Regions from separate parts of the Bacillus cereus group sp. RP43 genome, predicted to be linked through region 1. Evidence: a T-box and tRNA genes for the amino acid it is inferred to sense, from the RefSeq annotation. Region 1 holds a T-box; the other holds one or more tRNA genes.

Region 1 (6,343 bases):
GCAAACGGAAACTAACTTAAAGAATATGCTTTCGTTTTTACAAAATGAGAATAGTGATTTTGCGCTATTACAAGAAGTGGATATAAAATCACTTCGATCATTTGATGTAAATGGACATGAATTTTTGCAAAAAGGATTACCTGATTATGCTTCGTCATTCGGAAAAAATTACGATACAAAATGGGTCCCTGTACCGATAACAAGTCCAATGGGATATGCTGAAGCTGGACTAAGTACATTTTCTAAATATACAGTTCAAGCAGCGAAAAGATTTCAGCTTCCTGGAATGGAGCCTTGGCCGAAGCGTTTATTTGATTTAGACAGAGCGATTGTTGAATATAAAATTCCTGTTAATAATGGAAAGCATGTTAGACTCGTAAATTTACATTTGTCTGCTTATGATGAAGGCGGAAAAATTAGAAAGCAGCAAGTGGAGTATTTAAAAGAATATATGAACAAGCATTATAAAAATGGTGATTATGTAATAATGGGCGGAGACTGGAATCAATTAATTTCTAACGCTCAGTTAAGTGATCCGAAATTTGTGAAAGAGCGTCCTGAGTGGTTAGTAGAGTTACCGAAGGACTTTACTGACGGTGGCTTTCAGTGGGCTGTAGATCCATCTGTTATGACTGTGAGAGATGATGTGAAGAAATATGTGGAAGGTGAAAATTTCGTCACGATTATTGATGGCTTTATCGTTTCACCGAATGTTGAGATTGTAAATGTACAAGGGAAAGATTTAAAGTTTGAAAATAGTGATCATAACCCAGTGAGTGCGGTATTTAAGCTGAAGTAATTGATACGTATGAGTAGAAGGTGGGGCTTCATATATGGAGTGGTTAAAGAGAAGTTGTTTTTCTAACCTTGAGAAAGAATCACAGAAAAATCATTTATTACTGTTTATCACAATTTGTAGTTTCTTCCTTGGTATAATCGCGATTGGGTATTACGGATATATTTTTACAGAGAGAGCAATAGCGTTTTGGATTTGTGGTATTTCTGTCGTTGTATTTGGAACGCTTCTTACATTTATAGAAAGTATGGAAGCAATGTATAAATACATCATGACATTTATGCTGCTTATTATGTCTTTCATTATGGTACAAGCATTTAATGAAAGCCCGGCTGTATTTCAAATGGTCTATTTTACACTAGCAGTTTCACTTATTTATTTAAGTGAACGTCTCATTTTAACTCTTGGCGGGATAGCTGTCGTTATTACATTTATACTTTGTAGTTATTGGCCAAATCAATTCTTTGCGTATACAGCCTCATCCGAAGCTGCGAATTTCGCAAGTTTGTTAGCGATTGTAACGATCGCAATGTGGGGTGTAACGAAGATTGGCTCTAATCTGTTGGCTCGTTTAAGTGATGAGAAGCAAGAAGTAATGAGAAAGGCTCAAGAGCTAGAAGAGACACAAAGGCTTATTGAGGAAACAGTTGTGAAACTAGATAGTAATTTCAATTATTTAAGACAAAATATGAATACATCGATGGAGTCGATGAGTGAAATTAATTTTGCTTTTGAAGAGGTGGCAGTTGGCACGCAATCGCAATCAGAGATGATGTCTCGTTCAGTAGAAGTATTGAATGATATGGAGGGAAATATTGAACAAATTATCTCTCAAGTAAGAAATGCATCGATTCGTGTTGATAAAAGTTTGGAGATTTCGAAGGGTAGTGTAAATACTTTAAGAAGTTTTGAAGCTAATATGAGAAGTTTAAATGATGTTGTTTCACAATCAGGAACTATATTTAGAGAATTAATGATGCAATCGAAACAAATTAATGAAATTGTAGATGTAATAACGAATATTTCAAGTCAGACGAGTTTGTTAGCTTTAAATGCAAATATTGAGGCAGCAAGGGCAGGCGAGCATGGAAAAGGTTTTGCGATTGTAGCGAATGAAGTATTAAAGCTTGCTGAAGAATCGAATCGTTCTGCGGGGAGAATTCAAGGGATTTTGAAGGAGTTTAGTAATCAAGCAAGTAAAGTAGAAGTGCAGGTAGAGAAGTCACAAAGAGTACAAGAAGAATGTAACGAAATGTTAGCAAGTGTTTTAACGAATGTAACGGATTTAGGGAAGTTTATTGATGCGATTAATGATGTAATGAGGGAGATTGTTGGTCATCAAGAAAGTTTCCAAGCTAAAACGACGAATATCGTAAAGGACGTTACACATGCTTCTAACGTAATTCAACAAACTTCTGCAGCTACGGAAGAAGTGTTAGCGAGTGTTGAAGAAGAAAAGCATCGAAATGATATATCGGTGAAGACGTTACATACTGTTAGCGAGCAAGTGAAATTGCTAGAAGATATTCTAGAAAAATAATATCGATGAAAAAGAGCACTTGATAGGAATTTAATTGCTTTTCTCCGCGTTTTCTGCCAAGCTTAAGGAGAAAAATACTTCGAAGAAAGAAATATATAGGTGACGCATATGATTGAAGTTAAGACTTCTGAACTTAGTGATGGAGAATTTAATAGAGGTGTATTTGCAACTCGTGATATTAAAAAGGGTGAGTTGATACACTCAGCACCAGTTATCTCTTATCCGAATGAACAGCATGAACACATTGAGAAAACGTTACTTGCTGACTACGCATTTGAGTATGGGGTAAATCATACGGCATTCCTTTTAGGATACGGCATGTTATTTAATCATTCATATAAGCCGAATGCAACGTATGATATTGTCTTTGAGAATCATATGTTTAACTTCTTTGCTTACAAAGATATAAAAGCGGGAGAAGAGATTTTAATCAATTATAATGGTGAAGTTGATGACGATGAGCTATTATGGTTTGATAAGGAAAAAGAAGAGAACGAAAAATAATTTAAAGAGTATAAAAAGGGCACATTCTGTGGGATGTGCCCTTTTTTTATTGATGAAAATAAAGTAAAGATTACAAAAAAATACCACTTTTCTTTCGTATGGTATAGTAAGATATTGAAGGGTATTGCTTTGAAAAACCTATATATTTTACAAATTGTTGTCTATATGGTTACATGTCAAGTTTAGTAGCCCATTTGGGTTGCTTTATTATGCGATATATATTTTAATATGAGTGGAACCTCTTATAATTTAAGAGGTTTATAGGTGTGCTTTATGTACACTTTATCCACCACTTGGGCTTTTTATTTGTAGCGCATTGTTATGTGGGGATATTATGGGCCCGTGGATAGCGGGATAAAAAGATTATAGAAATAGAGGAATCGTAAAATGAATATGCATGAGGTTTATAAATATTTAAGTACAGTATTGCCTGAAGGTCATGTGAAGCAAGATGAAATGCTAAAGAATCATACGCATATTAAAGTTGGCGGGAAAGCGGATGTATTCGTTGCTCCTACGAATTATGATGAAATTCAAGAAGTTATAAAGTATGCGAATCAATACAATATTCCAGTTACGTTTTTAGGAAATGGATCGAATGTCATTATTAAAGACGGTGGTCTTCGCGGGATTACAGTAAGTTTAATTCATATTACAGATGTTACTGTAACAGGAACGACGATTGTGGCACAGTGCGGTGCAGCAATTATTGATGTATCACGTATTGCGTTAGACCACAATTTAACAGGTCTTGAGTTTGCTTGTGGTATTCCAGGTTCAGTTGGCGGAGCATTATATATGAATGCTGGTGCGTACGGTGGGGAAGTATCGTTTGTATTAACAGAAGCTGTTGTAATGACGGGTGATGGAGAGCTACGTACTTTAACGAAAGAAGCATTTGAATTTGGATATCGTAAGAGTGTATTTGCGAACAATCATTACATTATTCTTGAAGCGAGGTTTGAACTTGAAGAAGGTGTACGTGAAGAGATTAAGGAAAAGATGGATGATTTAACGTATAAGCGTGAATCAAAACAACCTTTAGAGTATCCTTCATGCGGTAGTGTATTTAAGCGTCCACCAAATAATTTTGCGGGTAAGCTTATTCAAGAATCAGGATTGCAAGGTAAGCGAATTGGCGGAGTGGAAGTTTCTTTAAAACACGCTGGATTTATGGTGAATGTTGATAACGGAACAGCACAAGATTACATCGATTTAATTCACTTCGTACAAAAGACAGTTGAAGAGAAATTCGGTGTGAAGTTAGAGAGAGAAGTAAGGATTATTGGAGAAAATCTATAATAATCTTTGAATTAAAAACGTATAAAAGTATGAATTATTTTAAAATAACATTTGGGTATTGTTGACAATTTGTTTTCAATTCAATATAATGGCTAATAATTTAACAAATAACATACGTTGAAAGAGCCCAGTAGCAGTTTGTCACTGTTATCAAAGAGAGCTAGGGGTTGCTGGAACCTAGCACAAACAAACTTGTGAATTACACTCTGGAGTATCTTAGGTAACGCTAAGCGGAGTAGCAATCGATATTATTGCTAAGAGTGGTATGAGTAGCTATGCTATTTATGCAAACTGGGTGGTAACACGGTGAATAATCGTCCCTATGTCATAGACATAGGGGCTTTTTTGTTTTTAAAAAATAAAGGGGATGACAAAAGATGAATATTATTGAAGAATTAGAATGGCGCGGTGCTGTGAATCAGCAGACAGATGAAGAAGGTTTACGTAAGTTAGTAGAAGAGAAAAAGATTTCGCTATACTGCGGAGTTGATCCGACTGGTGATAGTATGCATATCGGACATTTGATTCCTTTTATGATGATGAAGAGATTCCAATTAGCTGGTCATCATCCTGTTATTTTAATTGGTGGGGCAACAGGAACAATTGGTGATCCAAGTGGACGTCAATCAGAGCGTCAACTGCAAACGTTAGAAGTAGTGCAGCATAATGTAGATGCGTTAACAGCACAAATGAAAAAGCTATTTGACTTCGGCGGGAATAGCGAAGTGAAGATGGTAAATAATTATGACTGGACACATAAAATAAATATTATCGAGTTTTTACGTGATTACGGAAAAAACTTTAGCATAAATAGCATGTTAGCAAAAGATATTGTCGCAAGTCGTTTAGATACAGGAATTTCATTTACAGAGTTCACGTACCAAATCTTGCAAGCAATGGACTTCCATCATTTATACAAAGAAGAAGATGTTCAATTGCAAATCGGTGGTAGTGATCAATGGGGAAATATTACGAGTGGTTTAGACTTAATTCGTAAATTAGAAGGCCACGAGGCGAAAGTATTCGGGCTAACAATTCCGTTATTATTAAAATCGGATGGTACGAAATTTGGTAAATCAGCAGGTGGTGCTATTTGGCTTGATCCGGAAAAAACAACACCGTTTGAATTTTACCAGTTCTGGGTGAATACAGATGACCGTGATGTAATTAAATACTTGAAATACTTTACGTTCTTAACGAAAGAGAGAATTGATGAATTAGCAGCGAAGGTAGAAACAGAGCCTCATAAACGCGAAGCGCAAAAAGTATTAGCAGAAGAAATGACGAAATTCGTTCATGGAGAAGAAGCACTTTTGCAGGCTGTGAAAATTACAGCGGCGTTATTTAGCGGAGATATTAAATCGTTAACAGCGGATGAAATTGAACAAGGATTTAAAGAGATGCCGACATTCGAGTCTTCAAAAGAGACGAAAAACATTGTAGAGTGGTTAGTTGATTTAGGAATTGAACCTTCTAGACGTCAAGCGCGTGAAGACATTAATAACGGTGCGATTTCTATGAATGGTGAGAAAGTAACGGATGTAGGTACGGATGTTACTGTAGAAAATTCGTTTGATGGAAGATTTATTATTATTCGTAAAGGGAAGAAGAACTATAGCTTAGTGAAATTGGGATAATAGTTTTTGTGGAAGAGTGGAAGTAAGAAAGATACTTTCACTCTTTTCGTATACACAATTTCGACACAAAAAAGTCAGTATATTTAGATAATTGAAGAGGGTTATAGTATTCCTCTGCCGAATATAAATAAGTAGAGAATATTACGGATAAAAATAGCCCGAACCATGCCGGGCATGATTCGGGCTTATATTCAGATTAGTAAGCTAAGCTGAATAGACCTTTAATGTGTGATAAGTAACGAACGTTACTTGCTTCTTTCATTAATGATGCCGGTAAGCCTTTAAGCGGAGTATTGCTTGCTCCGATTGTAGCAACAGCATCTTTACGTCCTAGACTAGCAAGTGTTCCAGAGTTGATAGGTGCGAACTCTTCGAATGCTTTGCCTTCTAGTGCTGCGTATAAGTTGTATCCAATTAATTCACCCATTTGCCAAGCGATTTGTGCAGTTGGTGGGTATGGACGACCGTCTGGAGAGAAGACAACAGCGCTGTCTCCAGCAACGAATACGTCTTTGTGAGAAGTAGATTGCAGGTGTGCATCAACAGTTGCACGTCCACGGTTTA
Region 2 (6,343 bases), 4.2 Mb from region 1:
CGACACAGGTAGGCGAGGAGAGAATCCTAAGGTGTGCGAGAGAACTCTGGTTAAGGAACTCGGCAAAATGACCCCGTAACTTCGGGAGAAGGGGTGCTTTCTTAACGGAAAGCCGCAGTGAATAGGCCCAAGCGACTGTTTAGCAAAAACACAGGTCTCTGCGAAGCCGTAAGGCGAAGTATAGGGGCTGACACCTGCCCGGTGCTGGAAGGTTAAGGAGAGGGGTTAGCGTAAGCGAAGCTCTGAACTGAAGCCCCAGTAAACGGCGGCCGTAACTATAACGGTCCTAAGGTAGCGAAATTCCTTGTCGGGTAAGTTCCGACCCGCACGAAAGGTGTAACGATTTGGGCACTGTCTCAACCAGAGACTCGGTGAAATTATAGTACCTGTGAAGATGCAGGTTACCCGCGACAGGACGGAAAGACCCCGTGGAGCTTTACTGTAGCCTGATATTGAATTTTGGTACAGTTTGTACAGGATAGGCGGGAGCCATTGAAACCGGAGCGCTAGCTTCGGTGGAGGCGCTGGTGGGATACCGCCCTGACTGTATTGAAATTCTAACCTACGGGTCTTATCGACCCGGGAGACAGTGTCAGGTGGGCAGTTTGACTGGGGCGGTCGCCTCCTAAAGTGTAACGGAGGCGCCCAAAGGTTCCCTCAGAATGGTTGGAAATCATTCGTAGAGTGCAAAGGCATAAGGGAGCTTGACTGCGAGACCTACAAGTCGAGCAGGGACGAAAGTCGGGCTTAGTGATCCGGTGGTTCCGCATGGAAGGGCCATCGCTCAACGGATAAAAGCTACCCCGGGGATAACAGGCTTATCTCCCCCAAGAGTCCACATCGACGGGGAGGTTTGGCACCTCGATGTCGGCTCATCGCATCCTGGGGCTGTAGTCGGTCCCAAGGGTTGGGCTGTTCGCCCATTAAAGCGGTACGCGAGCTGGGTTCAGAACGTCGTGAGACAGTTCGGTCCCTATCCGTCGTGGGCGTAGGAAATTTGAGAGGAGCTGTCCTTAGTACGAGAGGACCGGGATGGACGCACCGCTGGTGTACCAGTTGTTCTGCCAAGGGCATAGCTGGGTAGCTATGTGCGGAAGGGATAAGTGCTGAAAGCATCTAAGCATGAAGCCCCCCTCAAGATGAGATTTCCCATAGCGTAAGCTAGTAAGATCCCTGAAAGATGATCAGGTTGATAGGTTCGAGGTGGAAGCGTGGCGACATGTGGAGCTGACGAATACTAATAGATCGAGGACTTAACCATATAATATGAAGCAACGTTATCTAGTTTTGAGAGAATATAAAAAACTTATTGACTTTCAGTTTGAATAAGTTATAATAATTATTGTCTCAAAAGAATAATGTCTGGTAATGATGGCAGAGAGGTCACACCCGTTCCCATACCGAACACGGAAGTTAAGCTCTCTAGCGCCGATGGTAGTTGGGACCTTGTCCCTGTGAGAGTAGGACGTTGCCAGGCAATATTATTCCGCAGTAGCTCAGCGGTAGAGCTATCGGCTGTTAACCGATCGGTCGTAGGTTCGATTCCTACCTGCGGAGCCATTGGAGAGCTGTCCGAGTTGGCCGAAGGAGCACGATTGGAAATCGTGTATACGTCACAAGCGTATCAAGGGTTCGAATCCCTTGCTCTCCGCCATAAGGAATTTATAATATTTGGCCCGTTGGTCAAGTGGTTAAGACACCGCCCTTTCACGGCGGTAACACGGGTTCGAATCCCGTACGGGTCACCACTTTTGGAGGATTAGCTCAGCTGGGAGAGCACCTGCCTTACAAGCAGGGGGTCGGCGGTTCGATCCCGTCATCCTCCACCATATAAATTATATGAATAATATTGTCGCGGGGTGGAGCAGTACGGTAGCTCGTCGGGCTCATAACCCGAAGGTCGCAGGTTCAAATCCTGTCCCCGCAACCAAATGGTCCCGTGGTGTAGTGGTTAACATGCCTGCCTGTCACGCAGGAGATCGCCGGTTCGACCCCGGTCGGGACCGCCATTTTAATAAGGCTCGGTAGCTCAGTCGGTAGAGCAGAGGACTGAAAATCCTCGTGTCGGCGGTTCGATTCCGTCCCGAGCCACCATTTTAATAAAATATGCCGGCTTAGCTCAATTGGTAGAGCAACTGACTTGTAATCAGTAGGTTGGGGGTTCAAGTCCTCTAGCCGGCACCATGTAAGTTTCGGAGGGGTAGCGAAGTGGCTAAACGCGGCGGACTGTAAATCCGCTCCTTCGGGTTCGGCAGTTCGAATCTGCCCCCCTCCACCATTTTACATAGGGGCATAGTTTAAAGGTAGAACTGAGGTCTCCAAAACCTCCAGTGTGGGTTCAATTCCTACTGCCCCTGCCAAATATATAAACACAACATGGCGGTTGTGGCGAAGTGGTTAACGCACCGGATTGTGGCTCCGGCATTCGTGGGTTCGATTCCCATCAGTCGCCCCATTTTATTTTTTAAAATTATAAATAAATTAATGGATACTTACATATAATTAAGTAAAACTTCGGTGGGCTATAGCCAAGCGGTAAGGCAACGGACTTTGACTCCGTCATGCGCTGGTTCGAATCCAGCTAGCCCAGCCATTTTTGCGGAAGTAGTTCAGTGGTAGAATACAACCTTGCCAAGGTTGGGGTCGCGGGTTCGAATCCCGTCTTCCGCTCCATTTTAACTTCATATGGCGGCATAGCCAAGTGGTAAGGCAGAGGTCTGCAAAACCTTTACCACCGGTTCAAATCCGGTTGCCGCCTTTATTTTATGCCGATGTGGCGGAATTGGCAGACGCGCACGACTCAAAATCGTGTTCCTTCGGGAGTGTCGGTTCGACCCCGACCATCGGTATCGGTGACTTAAAAAAGACTCTAACAGAAATGTTAGAGTCTTTTTTGTTAAATTATTCTATATGATTCTAAAATTCGTAATAAACTTAGGAATTCATGTATAATATAACTTGTCGAAAGAACAAAATGATAGTGATTTATATTATGTCTGTAATATGAATCAAAAATGAACTTTTTATATTTCTTTTAAAAATGTGTTGAATACACATTATATTTCATATTAATATTTTTATGTAGATTTAAAATGGGAAAGAGAGTGGAAAGTATGGGCCGTAAATGGAATAATATTAAAGACAAAAAAGCATCAAAAGATGCAAATACAAGCCGTATATACGCGAAATTTGGACGTGAAATTTATGTGGCAGCAAAACAAGGCGAGCCAGATCCAGAATCAAACCAAACACTAAGAGTCGTATTAGAGCGTGCGAAAACATACAACGTACCAAGAACAATTATTGACCGTGCAATTGAAAAGGCAAAAGGCGGTTCAGAAGAAAATTATGACGAGCTTCGTTATGAAGGTTTTGGACCAAATGGATCTATGGTAATTGTAGATACACTGACAAATAACGTAAACCGTACTGCAGCAGATGTACGAGCTGCATTTAGCAAAAACAGTGGTAACATGGGTGTAAATGGTTCTGTGGCTTACATGTTTGATGCGACAGCTGTTATCGGTCTTGAAGGTAAAACGTCAGATGAGGTTCTTGAAATCTTAATGGAAGCAGATGTAGATGCACGTGACATTCTAGAAGAAGAAGATTCTGTTATCGTTTATGCTGAACCTGATCAGTTCCATTCAGTACAATCTGCACTTAAAGATGCTGGTGTTGAAGAATTTACAGTTGCAGAATTAACAATGCTTGCACAAAGTGATGTAGAACTTCCTGAAGATGCTCAAGAACAATTTGAAAAAATGGTTGATGCATTAGAAGATTTAGAAGATGTACAACAGGTTTACCACAACGTAGACCTAGGAGAATAATAAAAGACAGGAGACCCTTTCGTTTAACGGATAGGGTCTTTTTTTATGGAGTTAATTAAGGTGGTAAAGTATTAAAGGTATTTTGTAGCTGTTAGGGAAGATGGTTATAGGTTTGCATTTTAAATAATCGTATTTCTAGGAGGTATTTCTGTGGAGCATAAAACACCAAAGCATATTGTTGCCGTAGCAGGTTATTTAACAAATGAAAAGAATGAGGTGCTTTTAACGAAAGTGCACTGGCGAGCTGATACGTGGGAAATGCCAGGAGGACAGAGAAGAAGGAGAAGCACTCGATCAAGCTGTTTGTAGAGAAATAATGGAGGAAACAGGATTAACGGTGAAACCAATCGGAGTCACAGGGATTTATTATAACGCTTCTATGCATATTGTAGCTGTTGTTTTTAAAGTAGCATATGTTAGTGGTGAAATAAAAATTCAACCTGAAGAAATAAAAGAAGCCAAATTTGTTGCTTTAAACGAAGAGAACATCGATGAGTATATAACGCGTCCACATATGAAATCCAGGACACTTGATGCGATGAAAGCAACGCATTTCATTCCATACGAAACATGGGAAGTTCAGCCATATAACCTTATAGGAAGGTTGTAAAGTTTAGGTTAGTAATTTGAGGACAGCTCAAATTACTAACCTTTTCTTTATGTATACTGTTTCAAAAAAAGGTCACAATAATAAAGTGTAGGCTAATAATTAGTGGTAGTCTTGCTGCCCGCAAATAGTGAGATAATGCGAAAGCTAGTCTTGATTTCAAGAACGTTTGTTCTGTATAATAGTGATATATCATATATAATTAGATTGCTAGATGTTTAAAAGTATAAATATATAAGCTGATATAATAAAAGAATAAAGTGAAATTAAGGAGAGTCCTACTTCCTATAAATAGTGTGATAAATAAATGTATATTCAATATTTCATATGAATAGTAGATAAAAAAGGACTGTGATACAATACATTTTTACACCTTACAATGTTGTAAGGTAGGTGTAAGAGAAATCGATGGGATATTCTTTTACAACAAGGTATTCTTAAATTAAGAGTTATATGCTGTGTAGAAAAGAGGTGTTCGAGATGAAAGAACGAGTATTATCTAGAGTGAATTATCATCAAAAAGTTGCATTAAATCCATTAACTAAATTTCTTTATAAAGCCATTATATTATTATTATTGTTAAGTTTTGCATTATTATTCGTTGGAAATGTAATGATTGAGCGGAGTGATATTAGTAAATTACATGTACCCGCTAAGTTAGAGGTGCCAGAATCATTAACACACGCATTTATTGCGACGGAAGATAAAAGGTTTTATCATCATAACGGTTTAGACTATATAGCAATTATCAGGGCTTCTATTGAAAATATAAAAGCTGGTGGTGTTGTGCAAGGAGGAAGCACGATTACACAGCAGCTATCTAAAAATGCTTTTTTATCTAATGAACGTACATTTTCTCGTAAGTGGAAAGAAATTTTTTATACGAAAAAGATTGAACGTACATTCACAAAGGATGAGATTTTAAAATTATATGTGAGTAATATTTACTACGGAGAAGGAGCATGGGGAATTGAAAAAGCAGCAAACCTTTACTTCGGTAAAAAGGTGGATCAATTAACACTGGCAGAGAGTGCAATGATGGCTGCTGTAGTAAAAGCACCGGCTTATTACTCACCCGCACAAAATTATGATAAAGCAGTTGAGAGACGGAATGTAGTTTTAAGGCTAATGGAGAAAGAAGGCTATATAAATCATGATGAATATGTGCAAGCAGTTAGTGAGAAATTAGTAATTCGTCATGATATAAAAACAGAGCAATCCATGTTAAAAAATGCCCGTGAAAAAGCAGTAAGTTAAAAGAAGTTCCTACATAGGGGCTTCTTTTTTTTGAATAATTTGTGACAAAAGACGACACAATATTGTCACAAATGTTGTATTTTTGTAATTTATGTGAGCGTGTTCATTGCGTGACCTATGTAAGTATTGATATTATGTGTATTGTGTACAATGATGTATACAGAATATGAAATTAAAGAGGAATGTATATGAAATCATCAAACAAACTCATGGCTCTTGGTATAGTTTTTTCTATTGCAGTATTGATTGTAATCGGGACGATTGTGTATAGCATCATAAATGACAAGAAAGATAAAGGGAATGAGATGTTTGCTTATTCTACGCAACAATCTTTAGGTAAAGATGATGCTCCAGTTAAGGTAGTTGAATTTGGAGACTTTAAATGTCCAGCTTGTCGTACTTGGGATGTAACAGTATTGCCACGATTAAAAGAAGAGTATATTGATAAAGGTAAAGTGCAGTTATATTTTATTAACTTCCCGTTTATCGGAAAAGACTCTGATTTAGGTGCAGCTGCTGGTGAAGCAATTTATAAACAAGATCAAGATTCATTCTGGATTTTCTATGATGAGATTTATCAAAATCAAAAGAAAGATACGGAAGAATGGATTACAGAAGAATTACTTCTTAATATTGTGAAAGAAAA

What was found. A T-box is a leader RNA that pairs with one kind of tRNA and senses whether it is charged. The one in region 1 lies ahead of tyrS (tyrosine--tRNA ligase), so its partner is inferred to be a tRNA-Tyr.
Region 2: it has a tRNA-Tyr gene. The T-box ahead of tyrS (tyrosine--tRNA ligase) is inferred to sense a tRNA for this amino acid. The anticodon was not compared.

Annotation. Positions count from the first base shown of each region.
Region 1 covers NZ_JARVHQ010000001.1:401,235-407,577, forward strand. Annotated here, with positions in the region: gene QCI75_RS01975 (endonuclease/exonuclease/phosphatase family protein) at 1-799, shown strand, start outside; gene QCI75_RS01980 (DUF4077 domain-containing protein) at 834-2,336, shown strand; gene QCI75_RS01985 (SET domain-containing protein) at 2,445-2,840, shown strand; gene murB (UDP-N-acetylmuramate dehydrogenase) at 3,228-4,142, shown strand; T-box leader at 4,251-4,467, shown strand; gene tyrS (tyrosine--tRNA ligase) at 4,520-5,779, shown strand; gene QCI75_RS02000 (NAD(P)/FAD-dependent oxidoreductase) at 5,976-6,343, opposite strand, start outside.
Region 2 covers NZ_JARVHQ010000001.1:4,632,059-4,638,401, reverse strand. Annotated here, with positions in the region: rRNA gene QCI75_RS24150 (23S ribosomal RNA) at 1-1,261, shown strand, start outside; rRNA gene rrf (5S ribosomal RNA) at 1,362-1,477, shown strand; tRNA gene QCI75_RS24140 (tRNA-Asn) at 1,486-1,560, shown strand; tRNA gene QCI75_RS24135 (tRNA-Ser) at 1,563-1,654, shown strand; tRNA gene QCI75_RS24130 (tRNA-Glu) at 1,674-1,748, shown strand; tRNA gene QCI75_RS24125 (tRNA-Val) at 1,754-1,829, shown strand; tRNA gene QCI75_RS24120 (tRNA-Met) at 1,854-1,930, shown strand; tRNA gene QCI75_RS24115 (tRNA-Asp) at 1,934-2,009, shown strand; tRNA gene QCI75_RS24110 (tRNA-Phe) at 2,019-2,094, shown strand; tRNA gene QCI75_RS24105 (tRNA-Thr) at 2,109-2,184, shown strand; tRNA gene QCI75_RS24100 (tRNA-Tyr) at 2,195-2,278, shown strand; tRNA gene QCI75_RS24095 (tRNA-Trp) at 2,287-2,360, shown strand; tRNA gene QCI75_RS24090 (tRNA-His) at 2,380-2,455, shown strand; tRNA gene QCI75_RS24085 (tRNA-Gln) at 2,519-2,593, shown strand; tRNA gene QCI75_RS24080 (tRNA-Gly) at 2,599-2,673, shown strand; tRNA gene QCI75_RS24075 (tRNA-Cys) at 2,688-2,758, shown strand; tRNA gene QCI75_RS24070 (tRNA-Leu) at 2,768-2,849, shown strand; gene QCI75_RS24065 (YebC/PmpR family DNA-binding transcriptional regulator) at 3,114-3,833, shown strand; partial or broken gene QCI75_RS24060 (NUDIX hydrolase) at 3,984-4,443, shown strand; gene QCI75_RS24055 (transglycosylase domain-containing protein) at 4,921-5,697, shown strand; gene QCI75_RS24050 (DsbA family protein) at 5,886-6,343, shown strand, end outside.